DNA from 4 places in the Oryzihumus sp. JJN4-3R genome. Region 4 is predicted to be linked to each of the others. Evidence: predicted binding sites of a transcription regulator. Region 4 holds the regulator's gene; each other region holds the start of a gene.
The links. The regulator LexA, encoded in region 4, represses DNA repair genes until DNA is damaged. The targets are predictions, from matches to a motif close to TCGAACANNTGTTCGA.
Positions count from the first base shown of each region.

Region 1: a site for LexA is predicted at 1,487-1,502, ahead of AC3ANM_RS11690 (HNH endonuclease signature motif containing protein). Genes of this name have one in related genera too.
Region 2: a site for LexA is predicted at 939-954, ahead of AC3ANM_RS00710 (HNH endonuclease signature motif containing protein). Genes of this name have one in related genera too.
Region 3: a site for LexA is predicted at 989-1,004, ahead of AC3ANM_RS18620 (alpha-ketoglutarate-dependent dioxygenase AlkB). Genes of this name have one in related genera too.

Region 1 covers NZ_CM173229.1:2,487,489-2,489,684, forward strand. The annotation lists gene AC3ANM_RS11690 (HNH endonuclease signature motif containing protein) at 47-1,312, opposite strand; gene AC3ANM_RS11695 (phytoene desaturase family protein) at 1,717-2,196, opposite strand, start outside.
Region 2 covers NZ_CM173229.1:163,793-165,988, forward strand. The annotation lists gene AC3ANM_RS00705 (RecQ family ATP-dependent DNA helicase) at 1-621, shown strand, start outside; gene AC3ANM_RS00710 (HNH endonuclease signature motif containing protein) at 958-2,196, shown strand, end outside.
Region 3 covers NZ_CM173229.1:3,904,270-3,906,465, reverse strand. The annotation lists gene AC3ANM_RS18625 (alanine--tRNA ligase-related protein) at 1-725, opposite strand, end outside; gene AC3ANM_RS18620 (alpha-ketoglutarate-dependent dioxygenase AlkB) at 1,027-1,659, shown strand; gene AC3ANM_RS18615 (potassium channel family protein) at 1,708-2,196, opposite strand, start outside.
Region 4 covers NZ_CM173229.1:1,115,631-1,117,826, forward strand. The annotation lists gene AC3ANM_RS04955 (LysM peptidoglycan-binding domain-containing protein) at 1-189, opposite strand, end outside; gene lexA (transcriptional repressor LexA) at 410-1,120, shown strand; gene AC3ANM_RS04965 (SCO4226 family nickel-binding protein) at 1,388-1,636, shown strand; gene AC3ANM_RS04970 (NAD-dependent protein deacetylase) at 1,760-2,196, opposite strand, start outside.

The DNA.
Region 1 (2,196 bases), 1.4 Mb from region 4:
CATACCACTGGCCCGGCCGTCTCCGGCCGGGGGCGGGGCGGGCGCCCTAGAGGTGCCAGGTGACGCGGGTGTCGGTGACGGTGGCGGTCCAGCCCTTCTGGTGGGCCAGGGTGTGGTGTCGGCCGCAGAGCAGGGCGGCGTTGCGCACGTCGGTGGGTCCGCCGTCGGCCCAGTGGGTGACGTGGTGCCCGTCGCACCACCACGGTGGGGCCTGGCAGCCGGGGATGGTGCACCCGCCGTCGCGTTTCCACAGGTGGGCGAGCTGTGCCGGGGTGAACAGGCGCTTGGTCCGGCCCTGGTCCAGGATCTCTCCCTTGCTGCCCAGGACCATCGGGATGATCGCGGCGTCGCAGGCGATCCGGCGCACCGTCTCCGGCGCGATCAGGACCTCGTTGCCCAGCACCGTCCCGGCTCCGGTGCCGGCGCCGGTGGTGCTCGCCACGCCGCACGACCTCTTCAGGCTCTCGAAGTCCATCGTCAGGAACAACAACGCCTTCGCCTGCGCCGGCACCCCTTCCGCGGCGGCGGCCGACCTGCGACACACCGCCACCAGCGCATCCCCGCGCCGTTGGTCCGAGCTCCGCAAGTCACTGACCCCGTCGGTGGGTTGCGGGGCGGACAGCGGCCCGATTGCCGCCTCCAGCACGCTCGCGCCCTCGGGGTCCAACCGCAGCAGGTACTCCACCATCCCGTCGTCGCTGCGGGGCTGGGACAGGCTCACCCCGTGCTTCAAACGGTCCTGCCTCACCTGGAACTCACCCTCGCGGCCGTGCTCGGCGATGAGCCGCTCCCGCAACCCCCGCACCCCCGACGGCCCCTCGGTCGCGGCCAGGTGGAGGAACCCCTCCCACACCGTCGGGACCGCCGCCGGGGTCAGGCGCGGACCAAGCTTGTGCATCTCGGCCAGCGCCACCGCCGCGCCACGCACCCCGACCCGCCCGGACAGCACGCACGACCGCAGCCGCTGCACCGACCCGTGGTCGATCACGTGCCCGGCTGCGACCGGCCGTCCGGTGCACGCGGTGGCCACGGTGACCAGGTCCTTGACCCCGCCGCACCGGTACGACGGCGCCCACTCCAGCACCCACGCCGACGCCGAGGCATGCGTCGCGGTCACCTCACCGCGCTCCACCGCCTCGGCCAGCACCGTCACCTGCGCCGCCTCGACCAGTTGCCGCAACGCGTCCAGGCGCTGCAACGCCGGTCCCAGGTCCGACCCCTGGCACTGGTGGACGACCTCGACCAGCCCGGCCAACGACCCTGCGGCGGCATCAACCGCCCCAAACCGCTCGGCGAACGAGGCCACCGGCACCGACGCCGAGTCCCCAGCCCCAGCGGCCGGCACACTCGAGGCCCGCGCACCCAAGGCCGTGAGCTCGTCGCCAGACCCTGTCAGCTCACCAGACCCTGTCAGCTCACCAGACCCGGGCACGCCGCCGGACCCGCTGGCCGCGGCCCCCTGTCGACGATCCCCCTGATGCATGAATCAAACATATGTTCGACCACTGACAGGTGATGCGACGACGTTCAAGCCCAAGGAGCAGCTCGCGGGAGAGTCCGCGCCCTCAATCGGGCTCAGATCAGACCCGCCAGCTGAGGTCGACGAAGAGCACACCTCCGGGTTGCGGGAGGTGTGAGGTGTGGTCGACCTCGGCGAGACAGGGACTGGGTGGGCTGCGGTGCCGGGCCCTCGGCCGGCAACCCGGGCAGGGGGCTTCAGCTGCCGGGCTTGCCCTGTATGCCGTGCAGCGCGGCCAGCGCGAGCCGTCGCCGTGGTGCGCCCCACCACTGGTTGTCGGCGAGCGCACACCGGGCGGCGAGGTAGCCGCAGGCGCCGTGCACCCCGCCGCCGGGGTGGATTGCGGCGCTGCCGAGGTAGAGCCCCTCGATGGCGGTGCGGGGTCCGCCGAGCCCGGTGACCGGTCGGAACACCAGCTGCTGGAACGGTTGCTGCGTGCCGCCCCCGACGGCGCCGGTGCCCAGGTTGGCGTCGGCCGCCTCCAGGTCCCCGGGTCGCTGCACCCAGCGGTCCAGCACCAGGTCGCGCCAGCCCGGCGCGAACCGGTCGAGCATCGCCTCGCTGTGCCCAACCAGCCGGTCGGCGCTCGCGGAGTCGTGCACGCCGCGGGGCAGGTGCGTGTAGAGCCAGAGCGCCTCGGTGCCCGCGGGCGAGCGGGTGGGGTCGATCGTCGACAT
Region 2 (2,196 bases), 950 kb from region 4:
GCGGGCGAGCCCTCGGGGGAGACCGTCGCCGCGGTGGCGGGGCTCCTGCGCGGCCAGGTGCACGACCTCGAGCCGCGCAAGATGTGGCCCGGCGGGGCGTTCGGCACGAAGGGGCGGATCCCGCCGACGCTGATGGCCGAGACCGGTCGGGTCCTGATCCACGCCGACGCGCCGGAGTGGCGCGAGGTGGTGCAGGGCTCGTTCGGGTCGGACGGGCCGGCGCCGCAGGAGGTTCTCGACGGCGTCGTCCGGCTGCTGGGCTCGTGGCGGCAGAGCTGGCCAGCGCGCCCGGAGGTCGTGGTCGACCTTCCGGCCGCCGGGCTGTCCCGGATGACGGCGCAGGTCGCCGACCACGTCGCGTCCGTCGGCCGGCTGGGCCGGGCCTCGCTCGACCTGGCCGGCTCACGGCCGGGGCGTGACCTGGGTTCGGCTCAGGAGGCGGCCGGCTGGCGCGAGGCGGTCTCGGTTCCTGCCGAGACGGCCAGCTCGATGGCGGGTCGCGTCGTGCTGCTCGTGGTGGATGCGACCTCGACCCAGTGGGCAGTCACCGTGACGACGGCGCACCTGCGCCAGGCCGGGGCCGCTGCCGTACTGCCGCTGGTGCTGCACCGCCAGCCCTGATCCTGCGGTGCGGTGCGGTGCGGTGCGGTGCGGTGCGGGCGGCTGGCGTGGCGGGGGCGTCGCCGAGATCGCGGAGAGGAGCGGCGCCGCGTCGGGCAGCCGCCTCGCTGTCGCCAGATTCCAGCGCGCGGTAGCCGAAGCCGACCGGCGTGGTCACCAGCTCCTCGCTCGCCTGGCTGCACCTGACGCGACACGCTCACCGTCACGTTCACTCGCCTCTTCCGGCGACGCCTCGGATGAGCCGTTGGTGGGCCGGGTTGGTTGGTGTCAGCTGCGATGCCGAGACTGTTGGCAGCGCGGTCATGGCCTGTCGGTGGTCGAATGTATGTTCGAATCATGCACCAGGGGGATCGTCGTCAGGGGGCCGCGGCCAGCGGGTCCGGTGGCGTGCCCGGGCAGTGCCGAGGCGTCGAGTCGGCGGGGGCGGTGGCCTCGTTCGATGAGCGGTTCGCGGCGGTGGATGCCGCCGCAGGGGTGTTGACCGGGTTGGTCGAGGTGATGCACCAGTGTCAGGGGTCGGACCTGGGGTCGGCTTTGGGGCGCCTGGATGCGTTGCGGCGCCTGGTCGAGGCGGCCCAGGTGACGGTGCTGGGCGAGGCGGTCGAGCGCGGTGAGGTGACCGCCTCGCACGCGTCGGCGGCGGCGTGGGTGCTGGAGTGGGCGCCGTCGTACAGGTGCGGCGGGGTCAAGGACCTGGTCACCGTGGCCACCGCGTGCACCGGGCGGCCGGTCGTGGCGGGTCAGGTGATCGACCACGGGTCGGTGCAGCGGCTGCGGTCGTGCGTGCTGTCCGGGCGGGTCGGGGTGCGTGGGGCGGCGGTCGCTCTGGCGGAGATGCACAAGCTCGCGCCGCGCCTGACCAAGGAGGCGGTGCCGACGGTGTGGGAGGGCTTCCTGACGTTGGCGGCCTCCGAAGGCCCGTCGGCGGTGCGGGGGCTGCGGGAGCGGATCATCGCCATGTACGGGCGGGACCAGGAGTTCCAGGTGCGGCAGGACCGGCTCAAGCACGGGGTGTCCCTGTCGGCTGGGCGGGCTGATGACGGGATGGTGGAGTACCTCCTGCGGCTGGACCCCGAGGGCGCGAGTGTGTTGGAGGCGGCGATCGGGCCGCTGTCCGCCCCGCAACCGGCCGAGGGGGTCAGTGACTTGCGGAGCTCGGACCAGCGGCGTGGTGACGCGCTGGTGGCGGTGTGCCGGCGGTCGACCGCGGCGGCGGAGGGGGTCCCGGCGCAGGCGAAGGCGTTGCTGTTCCTGACGATGGACTACGACCAGTTGAAGGCCACGTGTGGGGCGGCGACCACCCTCGGCGACGGCCCCAGCGGCCCCAGCGGCTCAGGCGGCTCGGATGGCGGCCCCGGTGGCGGGCCGGTGTTGGGTAACGGGACCTTGATCGCGCCGGAGACGGTGCGCCGGATCGCCTGCGATGCCGCCGTCATCCCGATGGTCCTGGGCAGCAAGGGGGAGATCCTGGACCAGGGTCGCACCAAGCGCCTGTTCACCCCGGCGCAGCTCGCCCATCTGTGGAAACGCGACGGCGGGTGCACCATCCCGGGCTGCAACGCCCCGCCGTGGTGG
Region 3 (2,196 bases), 1.3 Mb from region 4:
TGGAGCAGGTCGGTCTCGTGGACCGAGTCGACGCCCTGGAGGACGGTGAGCAGCCGTTCCAGGCCCATCCCGGTGTCCACGTTGGGCTGTTCCAGCGGCACGAGCCGCCCGTCGTCGAGGCGTCGGTGGCGCATCATGACGTGGTTCCACACCTCGACCCACCGCGGGTCGGTGGTGGGGGTGCCCGTGGGCCTGTCCTCGCCGGTCCAGATGAAGATCTCGCTGTCGGGGCCGCACGGACCGGTCGGCCCGTTGGACCACCAGTTGTCCTCCACGGTCAGCTCCACCGGCACGCCGAGCTCCTGCCAGGTCCGCAGCGACTCCAGGTCGGGGCCGACCTGCTCGTCGCCGGCGAACACGGTCACGTGGAGCCGGTCGTGGTCGAGGCCGAAGCCCTCGCGCAGCAGCTCGTAGCCCCAGCGCAGGCTGGTCGGCCCCGGGTAGTCCCCGAGCGACCAGCTCCCGAGCATCTCGAAGACGGTCAGGTGGGTGTCGTCGCCGACCTCGTCGAGGTCGGTCGTGCGCAGGCAGCGCTGGACGTTGACCAGCCGGCTGCCCTGCGGGTGGGGGTCGCCGAGCAGGTACGGCGTGAGCGGGTGCATCCCCGAGGTGGTGAACAACACGGGGTCACCGTCGCGCGGGATGAGCGAGCTGCCGCGCACGCGCTGGTGACCGCGCTCGCGGTAGAAGTCGAGGAACGTGGTGCGGACGAGGTCGGAGTCCATGGCGGGGCCTTCCGGTCAGGGGGACCGGAGGGCGACGTCGGCGGTGCCGCCGTCGGTGGGCCACGGAGTCGAGGGGCCACGGTGCAGGCGTCCGGCGAGCCGTTTCCGGTCGCCGGGGGTGGGTGGGGTCAGGCAGCGGCAACCAGCGAGCGCGGAGCTCGCGTGGCTGCGGACGTGCACTGATGGACCTGCATGCCCTCAACGGTAGCCCGGGCGGTCGCGGGGCCGCCACGGACTTTGACCCTGGATCCCGCCTCCCCAGATCGAACACCTGTGCGTCGAACAGGCGTACAGTGGGCTCATGACGGTGGCACTCCAGGGCTCACTGCTCGACGCGGTCGACGAGGTCGGCCTCCGCTCCCTCGGCGCCGCGGTGCGCCGCACCCCGCTGTCCCGCGGCGCGTGGATCGACGTCCGGCCCGGCTGGGTGACCGGCTCCGACGAGCTGTTCAGCCGGCTGTCGCAGGACGTGCCGTGGCACGGCGAGCGGCGCCAGATGTACGACCGCGAGGTCGACGTGCCGCGCCTGCTCTCCTTCTACGAGGAGGGCGCCCGGCTCCCCCACCCGGTGCTGGAGGCGGCCCGCGACGCGCTGAGCCGGCACTACGCCGCCGAGCTCGGCGAGCCGTTCCGCACCGCCGGGCTGTGCCTCTACCGCGACGGACGCGACAGCGTCGCCTGGCACGGCGACACGATCGGGCGCAGCCGCACCGAGGACACCATGGTGGCGATCATCTCCGTCGGGACGCCTCGCGCCCTGCTGCTGCGGCCCCGCGACGGGGGCGCCGGGACGGTCCGCCAGGTGCTCGGCCACGGCGACCTCATCGTGATGGGCGGCTCCTGCCAGCGCACCTGGGAGCACGCCATCCCCAAGACCGCCAGACCGGTCGGGCCGCGCATCAGCATCCAGTTCCGCCCCCGCGGGGTCCGCTGAGCACCACCCATCCCGCCGTCTGCCTTGCCGGCGCCACGGGCGCCGCCCTCAGCGGTCGCGGTCCTCGCGCAGGGCGCGGACCTGCTCCTCCAGGCCGGCGACCCGCTCGATGAGCGCCCGCATCAGCTGCTCCAGCGACTCGGTCTCGCGCATCGACTCGGCGAGCTCCTCCTCGACGTCGGCGACCTCCTCCTGCATCGCCTCGGCCCGGGCGATGAGGCGCTGGGTCACGGCCAGGGCGATCGAGGCCGCGACCCCGCCGAGGATGGCGACCCCGCCGACCATCACGCCGGCGGCGACGACCCGCCCGCCGGCGCTGACCGGGTAGTGGTCGCCGTAGCCGACCGTCGTCAAGGTGGTCAGCGCCCACCACATGCAGTCGCCCAGCGAGCGCAGGTTCGACCCCGGGTGGCCGCGCTCGAACACCCAGGCGAGGGCACCCCCGCCCAGCACCAGGACGAGGGCGACGGCGGTGACCACCCCGGCGATCCGGGCGATCGCCGCCCAGCCCGGCGCGGACAGCAGCCCGGGCGGGGG
Region 4 (2,196 bases):
GCCGGGGGCGAGCAGGAACGCCACCCAGCTCAGCACGCCGAGCACGGTCATGGTGATCGACAGGCGGCCGCGACGGGTGAGGCGGAGCCGCGGCGCGGGGCGGCAGTCCACCTGGTCACCCGTAGGCACCAGGCGGAGCTGGGGACGGGTCGAAGTGGGGGCCAGGTCCCAGGCAACTGCTGCGCTCATCGTGTCCTCCATGACATCAAGCGGGTCGGTCGGCTGAACGTGGAACTGTGTTCGATAGAACGTCTGTACGGATTTGTAGCACGAGCATCGGACGAATGGGAAGTGATTGGTCGAACAAACGTTTGAAATTTGTGTTCGACCCCACTACGCTTCGTTCATGTCAGGGAGCAAAACACCGACCTCTGACAGACCACCCACAGGTGCCGGACAAGGGGATGAGATGGCCGAGATCCACGAGATGCCCGACCGCGACAAGGGCGACACCCTGACCGCGCGGCAACGGCGCGTCCTCGAGATCATCCGCAACTCCGTGGACCGTCGCGGCTACCCACCCAGCCTGCGCGAGATCGGCGAGGCCGTCGGGCTGGCCAGCCCCAGCAGCGTCGCGCACCAGCTGTCCATGCTCGAGCGCAAGGGCTACCTGCGCCGCGACCCCAACCGCCCCCGCGCCATCGAGGTCGTCTCCCCTGACACCGGCGCCGAGGACAAGGGCTACCGCGCCGGCGACCAGCGCGAGGGCACCGTCGACGCCACCGGCAGCGGCGATGCGCACCCCGCCGCGTCCTACGTCCCGGTCGTCGGCCGCATCGCCGCCGGTGGGCCGATCCTGGCCGAGCAGGTCGTCGAGGACGTCTTCCCGATGCCCAAGCAGATCGTCGGCGAGGGCCAGCTCTTCCTGCTCAAGGTCGTCGGTGACTCGATGGTCGACGTCGCGATCTGCGACGGCGACTGGGTCGTCGTGCGCCAGCAGCCCAACGCCGAGAACGGCGACATCGTCGCAGCCATGCTCGACAACGAGGCCACGGTCAAGACGTTCAAGCGCAAGGACGGCCACGTCTGGCTGATGCCGCACAACGAGGCCTACCAGCCGATCGACGGCGACGAGGCCACCATCCTGGGCAAGGTCACCGCGGTCCTGCGCCGGGTCTGACCTCCGAGGGGTCAACCCCTCCACCTGTATGCCGTGTGGCCGGCCCTTCGGGGCCGGCCACCGCTGCATAGAGGCACCGTCGCGACCTGCCTTCGCTCGGCCCCGGCTTTGTCCGACGGTCGCGACGCTCCAGCGTGCCCGCGGTCGCGCACTCTGAGACCAGATCCAGCGCGGGCGACGACGTAGGCCAAACAGCCGACGGCTCTGACCCCACGCATGCCTAGCCTCGCATCGGCACCCCAGCCACCCGTCACGAGAGGTAGAGACATGCCCGAGTTCATGGACGTCCACACCGGGATGAAGGGGATCAGCCCGGAGGCCTTGGCCGAGGCACACAACGCTGACCTGGCCATCGAGGGCGAGGAAGGCGTGCACTTCAAGCACGCGTGGGCCGACCCCGAGAGCGGCATGGTCTACTGCCTGTCCGAGGCCCCCTCGGCCGATGCGGTGCGCAGGATCCACGAGCGGACCGGCCACCCGGCCGCCGAGATCCACCCGGTGCCGGTCCAGGCCTGAGATCCCAGGTCGCCAGCGCGCCCCACTGGTGCCGTCGGGCATCCGTGTGGCGCGCTCGCGCCGCGCCACATCGATCCGGCGCGGCACACGAATGCGGCACGGCCTACGGTAGGAGAACCCGCCTCAGGACGGCGAGGGGGCGCGATACCGGCTGACCCCGACCCGGCCGGCAAGCTCGGTGAGGGTCGCCCCCAGGGCCGCGTCGAGCCGGATCGTCGCCTCACCGTCGCCCCGGCTGTGACCCCGGGTCACGATCGCCACGGGGAGGCCGCACGCGGCGGCGCGCCGGACGAACCGGTAGCCGCTCATCACCTGCAACGACGAGCCGAGCACGACCAGCCCGTCGCTCGCTTCGACCTCGGCAAAGCACTGCGCCACCAGGGGTTTGGGCACCGACTCGCCGAAGAACACCACGTCGGGCTTGAGCTCGTCCGAGCCGCAGACCAGGCATCGCGGCGGGTGGAAGCGCGCCACCGCCTCCTCGGAGAGCACGACGTCGCCATCCGGGCGGATCTCGCCGATGACGACCTCGAAGTCCGGGTTCGCCTCGCGCAGCCGGG